DNA from 3 places in the Paenibacillus sp. NPDC056722 genome. Region 2 is predicted to be linked to each of the others. Evidence: riboswitches for the same ligand, from Rfam matches in the RefSeq annotation. Region 2 holds a riboswitch; each other region holds the start of a gene.
What was found. Region 2 has a riboswitch for cyclic di-AMP ahead of ACFRAM_RS27315 (resuscitation-promoting factor). Riboswitches for the same ligand answer to the same signal wherever they lie in the genome.
Positions count from the first base shown of each region.

Region 1 (4,073 bases), on a different contig from region 2:
AGCGGGTGAATCAGGATCGCAATGGCGATCAGCTTCATCTCCCTGGCTTCGATCTTCCTTCCAAGGAATTCCGGGGTTCTGCCGACCATGAGTCCGCACAGGAAAACACCCATAATCGCATACATCAGCATATTAATCAGCCCTACACCCTTACCGCCAAACACATTGTTCAGCATCATAAGCGCCAGCGGCGTAATCTCACCAAGCGGTGTCAGCGTGTCATGCATATTGTTCACACTGCCTGTGGTCGCCGCGGTTGTTACCGTTGTGAACAGGGAGGACTGTGGAATCCCGAAGCGAACTTCTTTGCCTTCCATGCTGCCCTGTGAGGATTCGATGCCCAAGGCGTTGATCGCCGGATTCCCACGGGTTTCCGCATAATAGTTCAGCCCCAGCAGCAGCACGAAGAGCGTCATCATCGCGGTGAAAATCACCCAGCCCTGGCGTTTGTTTTTGGCAAACATGCCGTACGTGTACGGAAGCGCTGCGGGCAGCATCCACATCGAAAGAATCTCCAGCACATTCGTAAGCGGACTTGGATTCTCGAACGGATGCGCCGAGTTGGCCCCGAAGAACCCGCCACCGTTTGTTCCGAGATGTTTGATCGATTCCAGTGAAGCCACAGGCCCTATCGCAATGTGTTGCGTCTGGCCCTCAAGTGTTGTGACGTCAAGCGTAGGCTTCAGTGTCTGCGGCACATGCAAGCCCACCAGAATCAGCGTTACCAATAATGCCAGCGGCAGAAAGATCCGCACATGTGCTTTTACAAAGTCTTCAAAAAAATTCCCCAACGATTCCCGCCCGGTGATTCCTCTGACAAACGCTATCGCCACGGAGAAGCCGCTGGCAGCAGAGGTGAACATCATCATCGTAATCACAGCCATTTGCGAGAAATAGGACAAACCAGTCTCTCCGCTGTAATGCTGAAGATTCGTATTTGTCATAAAACTGATTACCGTGTTGAACGTGAGCGTCTGCTCCATATCTCCTATCCCATTTGGATTAAGCGGCAGTCCCCGCTGCACTCGCAGAATGATATAACTAAAGGCTACCAGCACGATATTCGTTAAAATGAAGCTTAGCGCGTATTTCTTCCAGGACATCCCTTCGCGCTGCTTCAGCCCTATCAGGCGGTAGATGCCATTCTCTGTACGACCAAACCATCGGTCTGTGCGATTCGGCTCACCCGAAAATACATGATACACATAGGTGCCCACTGGCTTCACCAGAAGCAGCAGGATTAAGATAACTACGACCATTTGCAGAGTGCCCATGAATGTCCCTCCTTAGCAAGACTTCTATTTCTGTTCCCATTCCTAGCGTTAGATGTAGCTAAAATTTCTCCGGGTGAATCAGCGCATATACCAGATAGATGAACAGCAGCAAAGTCACAGCAATAATCACAATCACCGCTCATGCCCCCCTGCATCCCGGGCTACATTCGAACACCATTGTACAAATCCATAGAATAAGCCGTACGTAACGGCCAGCGCAGCAATCATATACAGGTCCAGCATTGTTTCCAGCCCCTTTGTTTATCCCTGATCACGGGATGATTTATCCGCCAAAAAAACGGCATCCCCGCTATGGGAATAGATGACATAACTTGCACCCAGTCTTTTATAGACCAATCTGGGATTCAAGGAGGATGTGATGACAAAGATGGGCTGTGTGGTCCAGGCCCGGCACATCTGGATGTAACGGCAGCACAGCGTAAAGCTGCTCTCGAACAGATAGACACGGCTTACTGGAAAAGATGGACGAAACCACGTTTTCTGGTGACGGGTATCTACAAGAATAGTGTTCTCAACTCCCAGTTCCTCTAAACGCTCCTTCTCCTCCTGATTGTTCGTCAACCCTGCTACAGGGATGCCTCTAAATTTTAAAATCTTGATAAAATGCTCTCCGGCTTTTGTCGGTGCGCATACCAGCACATATTCTATCTGATCCGCCATATCTCTTATCTCCTCCTGCTCTAGTACAACAACAAGGAGGCAACGAAAATCTCCGAAAGGATCATGACCTATCGTCATTTTCGGGCACAGCCATCTGTGGCTGTGTCACGTCACCAGACGCTGCCTTACAAGCGTTTTGCTTATAAAAGCACAGCAAAAAACCACAAAGGATTACCTCTGTGGCTCGCTAACGGTCACATTGCACTCATCCTCTCTACATACGCTTACGAGGTTAGCTGTCGGATTCGGGCGGTGAGAGTCGCCCTACCCGCACAGATGCACATTTGACGCATCCATACAGGATTCACCCCATAACCGGCTCCGACTCTCACATCGGCTGCCGATTGTTGGTTCCCCCGCTTTCCTTGACGGAAATTAAGCGGATCAACTATTCGGTTGTGGTTGAAACAGATGTAATCATACTCTCGCGCAGGAATTCTTGTAAAACGTCAAGGATGCCAAAATAATGCATAAAGAAAACCCTTTTCATATCAGGTAGCGCTTTCTTGATGTTCAATCTCTCTATTTCTCCTATTTTCACGTTTTTGTCACGATTATCGAAAATTTTAGGCAGATCAGAAATCTTTTTCTCCAAAGGATGGGATTTCAAGGTTTTCGCCCGTTTTCCGTGTAAATATGAAAAGCGGTGCTTGAGGAAGATAGAGGCCTCATAACGGGCAATAAACATGCTTTTAGTCCCCTTTCTCTCCCTTGGTTGCTGAAATTCCGCGGATAGACGTTACTATGAAAGATTTTCTCTTTTTACAAAAGAAAGCGGTGCGGCGTATGATTCGGATTACGATCACATCATTAGCTAAAAGGAAATGAACAACTATTATTTTGGTACACATCCAGAACTTCTGGATCCGAAGAGCCTGACGCGGGTGTACTTTGGCGTATTGTGTTGCGATGACGGCGGCCATAGTTATTAAATGGGCTACCGCTTCGGGGAGGATTCAAAGTGGACATAGAACAACATCATAAGCTGACACGAATAGAACTCTTTGCTGTCCCTGCTTCCGCGGCTATCCATGGCTCCACAGCCGATTGTGAAAAACCATTGTACATCATCCTGAAGTTATCCTGTCAGAGAGACTGCGGCTGGGGGTTGTGCAGCATCCTAGCCGAGGGAAAAGGGGTCGACCTGGTAAGATGGGGTAACTTTCTGCGGTGTATCCGGCAATGTAGCCTGAGTGAAGCTGTCGGGGTTACGCAGGTTACCAGCCAGAGCTGGCAACCGAGCCAGTTTGCAATGGTACAGACCGCCTTGCAGGATTTGCAGGCAACTCTGTACCCGCCTGTCCTTGCCGGAATGTTCCGGCAGGAGAATCGAAAGTCTAAGCTGCTCCATCTATCCGTGGAACAACTTCCTGGAGCTTCCTCATCGCCGCCAGCATGGATCAGCATGGACACAGACTGGCTGGTGGAACACTCCGTCGCCTATTATTCCATTCTGTAATGTCAACATTCTTCCACTTCGAAAGGAAGGTGCGCACGATGTCCGCCCCTTTACCCGCAAAATCAGCCCGCCGCTCCCTGCCCGCCTTCCGCGGGCTGGTGGAGCAATACGCAGACAGCGTCTACACTCTGTGTATCCTGCTGCTGAAGGACCCGCAGCTCGCTGAGCAGGCTGCGGTCCACACCTTCACAGCGCTGGGCAGGTCCTCCCGGCTAACGCCTGGTTCTTCCCTGCCCGGCTCCATCCAGGTCTACCAGACCTGCCTGTCGCAATGCTCACTTACGCCCGCCGCACGCCTGGCGGGCGAGCCTGGACAGCCGGCGGGCAACCGGCTCGTCCTCTCCGCACTGCGCTACGGCTTGGGCCTTCCCTTGGCAGATATCAGCACCATTCTGCATCTCCCCGTCCCGGAGCTGAAGATACAGCTAAGAGCCCTGCGCGAAGACATGCGCACGGCCCACGATTCTTCCTCACTACTTGCTTAACATCGTCTGGCTCCTGAACTTGTACACCATATATAGCATCAGCGGAAGGACAAACGCACAGGTGAAATCCCAGAAGATATAATAATCAACGATATAATCGAAATAAACGGTATTGGTCGTGATCGCGAACGCCAACCCAAAGACAAGCATGCCCCCAGGAATAGACAACGGACG
Region 1 covers NZ_JBHTYV010000012.1:112,768-116,840, forward strand. Annotated here, with positions in the region: gene kdpA (potassium-transporting ATPase subunit KdpA) at 1-1,274, opposite strand, end outside; gene kdpF (K(+)-transporting ATPase subunit F) at 1,333-1,410, opposite strand; gene ACFRAM_RS23170 (hypothetical protein) at 1,536-1,955, opposite strand; cyclic di-AMP (ydaO/yuaA leader) riboswitch at 2,161-2,347, opposite strand; gene ACFRAM_RS23175 (hypothetical protein) at 2,344-2,643, opposite strand; gene ACFRAM_RS23180 (hypothetical protein) at 2,917-3,414, shown strand; gene ACFRAM_RS23185 (RNA polymerase sigma factor) at 3,453-3,899, shown strand; gene ACFRAM_RS23190 (GerAB/ArcD/ProY family transporter) at 3,888-4,073, opposite strand, start outside.
Region 1: another riboswitch for cyclic di-AMP. It lies ahead of ACFRAM_RS23170 (hypothetical protein); the one in region 2 lies ahead of ACFRAM_RS27315 (resuscitation-promoting factor).

Region 2 (4,073 bases):
CCAGGACTTAGTTAAGCTCCGGTTTTACAGGTCCAATCACATACACCGTACGCGACTTGCGTCCGAAGTTACGTGCATGGTTCAACGAATCGTAGTAGACATCCACCTTATTGCCTTTGATAGCACCACCAGTATCTTCTGCACGGCGGAAGCCAAGGCCTTCGATATATACCCACCAACCGATAGGAATTACATTAGGGTCCACTGCAATCGTACGTCCTTCCGTTACGCGTGTGCCGGAGGCGGTACGAGTTCCAATGCCCGGTTCTTCTGAAGAATAAGCAGTCATCGAGACGTTCTTGATTAATTTCTTGTATTCAAAATTGACGCCCGATTTAGTGGCGACATTGCTGCTCTTGGCACTGGTTTTTGTTGAAATGGTAGCATTAGCTGTTTTGGAAGTTGTTGTTTGGGCCACTGTAACAGGTTTAGGGAGAGGCTTTGTGCCAACGGCGATAATCTTGTCTTTGGTCACCGTCTGAACTTCTTTCCCAACCATACGCATGGAAGCCAGTTCACCGTCTTGATAAATCTTTTCGATGTGCTGGATCATGACGCCTGGTGCGCCCGCCTGTGCCACTCTAACTGTTCCCTTGGTAAGGGAGGGGTCTGCCGTCTTGATGACTCGATATGGCAAGTTCGTTGTCCGTTGTACAGTTTGTTTGTTAATGCGGACAATCTTGATATCCATATTGGCAGAGATAGTGGTATCTAGCGAAGGGAAAATCTTATCATGGCCTTCGAGGGCAATACCCAGCTTCTTGATGGCCTGACCGATTGTTTTCTCGGTCGTATAAAAAATCTTTTTTGCACCATCCGCAGTAAGACTGAATGGCTGCGCACGGTTAATCACGACACGGTCGCCGTCTTTTATTTCATCACTAAGGCCTATAGATAGTTGATCATGCGGCTGCAGCGAAATTTGCTCTTTTGCTAGTGCATCACTGAGAATCGCTTCACGCGTTTCCAGAGACTGCGTTTTCCCGTCAATTACTAAAGTGATCTGCTTGCTGCTTTGACCGTGCACGTACAGCAGAATGATCAGCGTGATCAAAATCGATAACACGCCGGCAAGTGAAAGTACGCGAAAGTTCACTTGTTCCCACCGTAAAGCGTAAGACCTGCTGGATGATTGCGAATCATGGGATACTTCTGGTTGGAATACGCCCATTCTCTCCATCCTCCTTACATAGCCCCGTCGTCAGCTGTATACCAAGATGACTGTTATCATTCGGACGAAACTATTCGAGATTGTCACAGGACACGCTATTTGCAATACCTTTGCGTCTCCTGCTCATGGATCGCCTGCCCGGCATAGTGCTCCCCCCACATCTGTTATATAACAGTATGCAGGGTACATGCGCAATATTCAAAATAAAAGAAGCCTAAAAGAGTTCTATGAGGACTCTTTCGTGGCTTCTCCGATGTCAGAATACGCGGCTCATGCACGAGGTTTCCTCTCTTACTTTCGCTTACGGGGTTAGCTGTCGGGTTCGGACGAAAGAGAGACGCCCTATCTCGGGTCACCCGCTCACGGCGGTTGCCCTAAAATTCACCCCAAAGACCACGTGAAGAAATCAACTACTGTCTGCGGCATTCTAAGCTGTACTTGATGTGCTCTGTATACGGCAAACAATATTGGTTCCCCCGTTCTCCATACGGAGACTCAGCGAGACGATCCATGATAGCGTGGGCTGTCACTGTAACAACAGCTCACTGCACTGAAAAGATGATATCCTGTTTTGATGCATGTTGTAAAGGACGATTCAACCACGTTTACGCAAATATATGGTTAAAATATTGTAATATTCGGCTGTTTTTTTGTTAAAAAAGTTTAATACATCGGCTATACTCTATTTTTCACCGTGTTTCCTCCCGATTTCACTCAATGCCAAATCGTTCCAGTGCGTTCGCATACGTAATTTCAGCCAATTCCTCCCAAGTTATCCCTTTAATTTCTGCCGCAGCTTCTGCCACCAACTTGACATGAGCGCTCTCATTTCGCTTCCCACGGAAGGGGTGTGGCGTCAGATACGGGGAGTCTGTTTCGATCAATAAACGGTCCAGCGGCGTCTGCGCCAGCACCTCTTTGGGAACCCTTGCATTCTTGAACGTTATCGGTCCTCCGAAGGATAAGTGGAATCCCAAATCCAGGCACATTTTCGCTGTTTCCCAGCTACCCGAGAAGGAATGCATTACACCGCCAACCTCGTTAGCCTTCTCCTCGCGAAGAATTCGCACTACATCCTCATGGGCATCCCGATTATGAATACAGATTGGCATTTTCAGCTCGCGGGCTAGTCCGATCTGCTTGCGGAAGACCTCGTGCTGCACGTCCTTCGGTGAGGTATCCCAGTAATAATCGAGTCCGATCTCACCAATGGCGACGACCTTTTTGTGGCTGCATAGCGAGGCAATCCAATCAAGGTCCCCCTCCTTCATGTCAATCGCATCCTGTGGATGCCACCCCACTGCTGCATAAATATAATCATACTTTTCTGCGAGCTGCATCGTGGTTGGGATCGTCTCCCGATTGAATCCGATATTAATCATTTTGCTGACACCGGCCTCTACCGCACGAGCAATGACCTGTTCGCGGTCCTCGTCGAATTGCGGAGCATCCAGATGGGTATGTGTGTCGAATAAGTACATGTACTGTTGTCCTCCCGGTCTTGGTCTCTATGTTCAAAAATAACTATTTAATCTTTATTTTGCGAATATTTCAGCAACAGAGTCAGGCAGTTGTGAAAGCGCCTTATTCAGCTTATCTTGAGGAAAATATAGGTGATATCTTCCACGGTGAATGCCGCTGATGGAACGTACAATATCTGAAACCTCCGAGATTTCACGGAGCCGATCCTTCCGGTCAAGCAGCAATATTTGATTGCTGTCAAAACCCTCTCCTGGACGAAACACATCATACGGAAGGTCTGACGGAAAATCAATTTCCAGATCATATTCCGGGTCCAGCCCGGCTCCCGCAAAACTGCGGCGGATTTCGTCAATCGTCTCCGGATTGAGACTCTCCGTCTCCACATATTTATACAGTTTACGATGAATAAACCGGCTGCACAAGTCGCTTAGCAGTCCATCCTCCTCCAGTGTCCATTGCATGAAGGCCGTTTGAACTAACGCTTCATCTAGCAGCAAATACTGCTGCACTGTCACTTCCCCCTGAAGCAAGTCACCTAGTGGATGAATCATAAATTTAAAATTATACCCCTCTAAGTACAGCTCTTTGGCCCGGCGGAAAATCTGTCTTAAAATAATTTCAGAACTCCGGGTTACCGGATGAAAATATACCTGCCAGTACATTTGATACCGCGACATCAGATAGTCCTCTATCGCATGCATTCCTGATTCCTTAACTACAACTCTTCCATTATAGGGACGGAGCACCCGCAGAATTCGATCGATATCAATCGTACCGTAATTCACACCAGTGTAATAAGCATCCCGCAGAAGATAATCCATCCGGTCAGCATCGAGGGGACTAGACACCAAATTGACAACAATTGCGTGCTCATAGGTTTTTGCGATAACTGAAGCGACTTTCTGAGGGAAATCTTCCTCTACATCCCTTAGAATATTGGTGATTTCTGTGTTCTCCAGAATGATCCGGCACGTCCAGTCCTCATGGTTCATTTCAAAAGCTTCTTCTATAGAATGGGAGAACGGTCCATGCCCCAAATCATGAAGCAGCGCTGCACAGAGCGTGAGCAATCGTTCTTCCGGAATCCATCCTTTATATCCACTTCGTTCAAACTGGGAAATAATTCGACGTGTAATTTCATAGACACCAAGAGAATGCGAGAATCGGCTGTGTTCTGCACCATGGAAAGTCAGATAAGAGGTACCTAGTTGCCGAATCCGGCGCAAGCGTTGGAATTCCTTAGTATTAATCAAACGCCAGATGATTACATCCTGCACGTGAATGTAATTGTGAACCGGATCTTTGAAAACCTTCTCTTCTGTGAGCGGCTTCTTCATGAGATCAACTCCTTCATCTAATTTTAATTAGTCATTTCGCTCTTGACGGTATATAATGGGTAATAATGTCGCACTTTGTCGAA
Region 2 covers NZ_JBHTYV010000020.1:48,156-52,228, forward strand. Annotated here, with positions in the region: gene ACFRAM_RS27315 (resuscitation-promoting factor) at 8-1,171, opposite strand; cyclic di-AMP (ydaO/yuaA leader) riboswitch at 1,455-1,682, opposite strand; gene ACFRAM_RS27320 (TatD family hydrolase) at 1,882-2,652, opposite strand; gene ACFRAM_RS27325 (HD domain-containing protein) at 2,707-3,990, opposite strand.

Region 3 (4,073 bases), on a different contig from region 2:
CAGCGGGCAGAGAATTACGGAATAATTGCGTCATACGGCATTCTCCTCTCGCAGTGATTCATATTGAATGTGTAAGAGTAGTATGCGCGGAAAAGAGAGGATTCATAACCCGGGAGAGTAAAAGCGGGAGAGGGGGAGTAAGGAATTTCGCTGTCCGGCGTATATATGGAGCGTTCGCGGAAGGATGGTCGCATGTGGGGGCTGCGTCATAAGGCATTTCTTTTTCCAACACTGTAGTTAATGTAATCACAAGATAGAGCCTCAGTTGTAGCAGTAAGGAGTACACTAAAATTCGTTGCAGTGACTTGCGCTCAGTCGTCGAAGCAAGCGTTGCTGAATTGGTGATGCAGGGGACAAAGACGGTCAGGGTCATCGTATACAATGATGAAGCTAGCGTACTGCTAGATATGTTGGCTTATAAAAAATAAAATCTTTGGCTCATAAGTACTCCCCTTTGGTATAGTTATAATTAATTTCAAATAATTGTTAGTTGGAGGTCTTTAATGAGCCATATCAGAGGAATTATCTTGGAGGGTTATTCTCATGCAGGAAAAACATCTGTTTTAAAAGCTCTAAAGCTACTTCAAGCACAAGAAGAATCATCGGAGCGTAGTATTATTGTCTTGAGTGAGCATTATTCCCAAGTATTAAATAATGTTCATGGAGAATTTAAAAGCTTAAGCCGTGATGAACATCTTCATATATTGAAAGAACGGGTTAGCATGCTAAGACAATTAAATGAGTGGTCCACATATTTGGGTCCAGATGCATCTCGGGCGTCTAGAGGTATATTTTTTATATTGGAAAGATTCCATCTGAATCACAGATTGGCCTTCCCCTCCGATTCCTTGTATGAAATTGAATCACTTGAAAATGAAATGCTCCATCTGGGGGCTACATGTGTATTATTAACGGTTTCTTCTAGCAACGTAGAGGGAAGAATGCAAAGTCGGACACCTCACGAATGGATAAGCAAATCAAGAGAAGAGATCAGAAAGTCAGCCGATGAATTTATACAAACCCAATCAGAGCTACGTAAACAATCTAGTTTATCGATCCTACCAACGATAGAAATAAATACTGATAATAAGGATTGGATTACATATGCAAAAAGAATAATGAATTTATTGAACTAACATTCAAATCGGATCATAGAAACAAACAAATGAAGTTCCATTGATCAGTGATCCACAAGTACACTCCTGCCAAAAGAACTTTAGTAGTTTTTTTATAGAATATGAGGCGTACCACCTTCTAATTATATATGAAGAAGCGGCAGAGTCGCTGGCTTAATCTGTTTGATGATTATAAGGAGCGGTAACTGTGCTGCAAATCACCGGCATTAGTCAGAGATATTCCGATCTGATTACCGGTATTCATCCAACGTTACCCGCAGTGATTACAAGAATGTTACCAGTTTTTCATCTGCATATTCATGTACACCTGCGGGACTGATAGAGGAAGAATTGCTAGAAAAAGCAGGGTCGATCCCCTGAAAAATAAGCGATAAATAGCAGTATAATCTATGAATATGTAGAAAGAATGTAAGAGCAAATAAAGTTGTTAATCTATCAAATGGCATTGACAGGAGGGGGACATCTATACTACTATACAAATAGTTACAAAATATTAATCAATGTTGCCGAATTTCAATCGTTGAAAACGGGGGAACCACATCTGGGTGAATTATTCCTGAAAGCAAGGGAATATAGGGAAACCTTTAACCGAACCCTCAGCTAACTCCGTAGGCATTTGAAGGGAGAATCACGGTCTGAAGAAGTTTATTGTTTCTGTACTTGGAGCCGCTATTCTATTAACTGCAGCACCAGCCGCATTTGCCAGTGACGTTAACGCTAAGATCGACAATGAAGTGAACCAACTCATTGGTACTCCTTATGTATGGGGAGGCACAACAACAGCGGGTTTTGACTGTTCCGGATTTATTCTATACATATTCAACAAGTTCAATGCGGGAGATCTTCCGCGCACCTCGCAGTCCCAAGCTAAAGCGGGTACAGCTGTCGCTAAAGAAGATCTTCGTGTCGGAGATTTAGTATTTTTCAATACCCTTGGTAACGGAATTTCTCATGCAGGTATTTATATCGGTGATGGTGAGTTCGCTCATTCCTCCAGCAGCAAGGGCGTTCGCATCAGTAAATTGTCGGAATCGTATTATGCTGATCGTTATGTTACCGCACGCCGTGTAGTGAGTGAGACAAGCTATCTGGCCATGACTGGACAGAAATAATTCAGAAAATACATAGAAGGTGTCCCGAATTAGCCAGCTTTCTGGCTGTCCGGGGCACCTTTTGTTTTTAGAGTATGCTAAGAGATTAGCGTAAAATATAGCCGCCGTCCGGGAACAGGGTGCTGCCGGTGGTATATCCGTTCGTCATCAGGTATACAACAGTATGTGCGGCTTCTGCGGCTGTGCCGATCCGGCCGAGCAGGTTGATTTTGGCATAGGCGTTATAGGATTCGTCCCGAACCGCTTGTTCGGCGCCTTCCCAGTTAAATTCTGTGTGAATCGTTCCCGGGGAAATGACATTGACCCGAATAGGAGCCAGCTCCACCGCCAGCGCTTTACCTAGACTTTCTATGGCTCCATTGCAGGCAGCGTAGGAAGCGCCATCTGTGAGCGGTCTTTGCCCAAAGGCACCAGACATCAGTACGACTGAGCCATTCGGGCGCATCTGCGGAGCAGCATATTTTACTGCATTGTATTGTGGCCAGAATTTAGCGTCAAAGCAGCTGCGGGCAACCTCCGCACTTGACGTGATCGGACCTCTGACATAGCTGGCTCCAGGCGTGAACAGATGATCGAACGGACCCACTTGCTCGAAAAAGGATTTCAGCTGTTCCTCATCTTTGTTGTCCAAAGTATATATTTCTACGGAGTCTGCGCCCAGTCTTTCCTTTGCTAGTTCCAGTTTGTCCAAGGACCGACCTGCCAGAACGACGGATGCACCTTGTTCCACCGCTTGTTTGGCTGTTGCCAATCCAATCCCGGAGCTTCCTCCTATAATAACGACCCGCTGTTTTTGTAGAGTAAGAGTTGACATGATAGGTTGTTCTCCTTTATTCGTTTGTTGGTTTCCATTCTATTATTGGGTAAAATAACGGCGCTGCACAGTACGCACTTTATTCGTACCCGGTACGAAAATTCGTACTATCAGGAGAGACGTGCAATTGAGGGGCGTCACAGGTATGATGGAGAGAACAGGAGAGGTGATGATGATGAAACGAAATTCGCAGGAGCCCAGACTGACAGGCGTTCTGGCAACCTTGGATGTTATTGGGGGCAAATGGAAGCCTCTGATCCTGTTCATGCTGCTGGTGGACGGGACGCAGAGGTTCGGGGAACTGCGGCGGAGGATACCGGACGTGTCCCAGGGAACGCTCACAAAGCAGCTACGGGAGCTGGAGGAGGACGGGCTCATTGACCGGATCTTTTATCAGGAGATGCCTCCACGCGTGGAATACAGCCTGTCTGAGCACGGTAGAACGATTGCAGTAGTACTGGATAGCATGTGTGGTTGGGGCAGAAGCCATCTTAACTTCGTAAATGAACGTGAAGATGCTGAAACGACTGTCAGGGAGAACTGAGGGAACGGTAGCCTGAGGAAAATAGCCTGTAGGGCGCATTTAGGCAAATAGGGTGTCTACTCTCGTTAACAAGTTGAAAGCTGCTGAGCAGCTTACTATAGCCGTATAAAAAGAGCAGAGCCGAGGATATCGGCTCTGCTCTTTTGTATGACAAGATTGTTCGCCAGATGGGCGAGACCTATTGTTCCAGGCGGTGTCCGCCGTGGAAGACCGGTCCTACGTACTGGTTGAACGCGAAGCCGTTGCGGATGGCTGCAGAGACGAAGTCTTTCGCTTTGGCAACCGCTTCGTCTACGGTCAGGCCGTTCGCAAGTCCACCGGTAATCGCAGCCGCAAAGGTGCAGCCTGCGCCGTGGTTGTGTGCCGGTTCGATTTTATCCGCTTCGAAGACGGTGTAGTCTGTACCGTTAAAGAAGACGTCGATTGCTTTGGAGCCATCCAGTGCCTTACCGCCCTTAACAACAACA
Region 3 covers NZ_JBHTYV010000004.1:527,074-531,146, reverse strand. Annotated here, with positions in the region: gene ACFRAM_RS13885 (DEAD/DEAH box helicase) at 1-34, opposite strand, end outside; gene ACFRAM_RS13880 (hypothetical protein) at 504-1,136, shown strand; cyclic di-AMP (ydaO/yuaA leader) riboswitch at 1,631-1,767, shown strand; gene ACFRAM_RS13875 (C40 family peptidase) at 1,772-2,248, shown strand; gene ACFRAM_RS13870 (SDR family oxidoreductase) at 2,334-3,062, opposite strand; gene ACFRAM_RS13865 (winged helix-turn-helix transcriptional regulator) at 3,235-3,606, shown strand; gene thiD (bifunctional hydroxymethylpyrimidine kinase/phosphomethylpyrimidine kinase) at 3,785-4,073, opposite strand, start outside.
Region 3: another riboswitch for cyclic di-AMP. It lies ahead of ACFRAM_RS13875 (C40 family peptidase); the one in region 2 lies ahead of ACFRAM_RS27315 (resuscitation-promoting factor).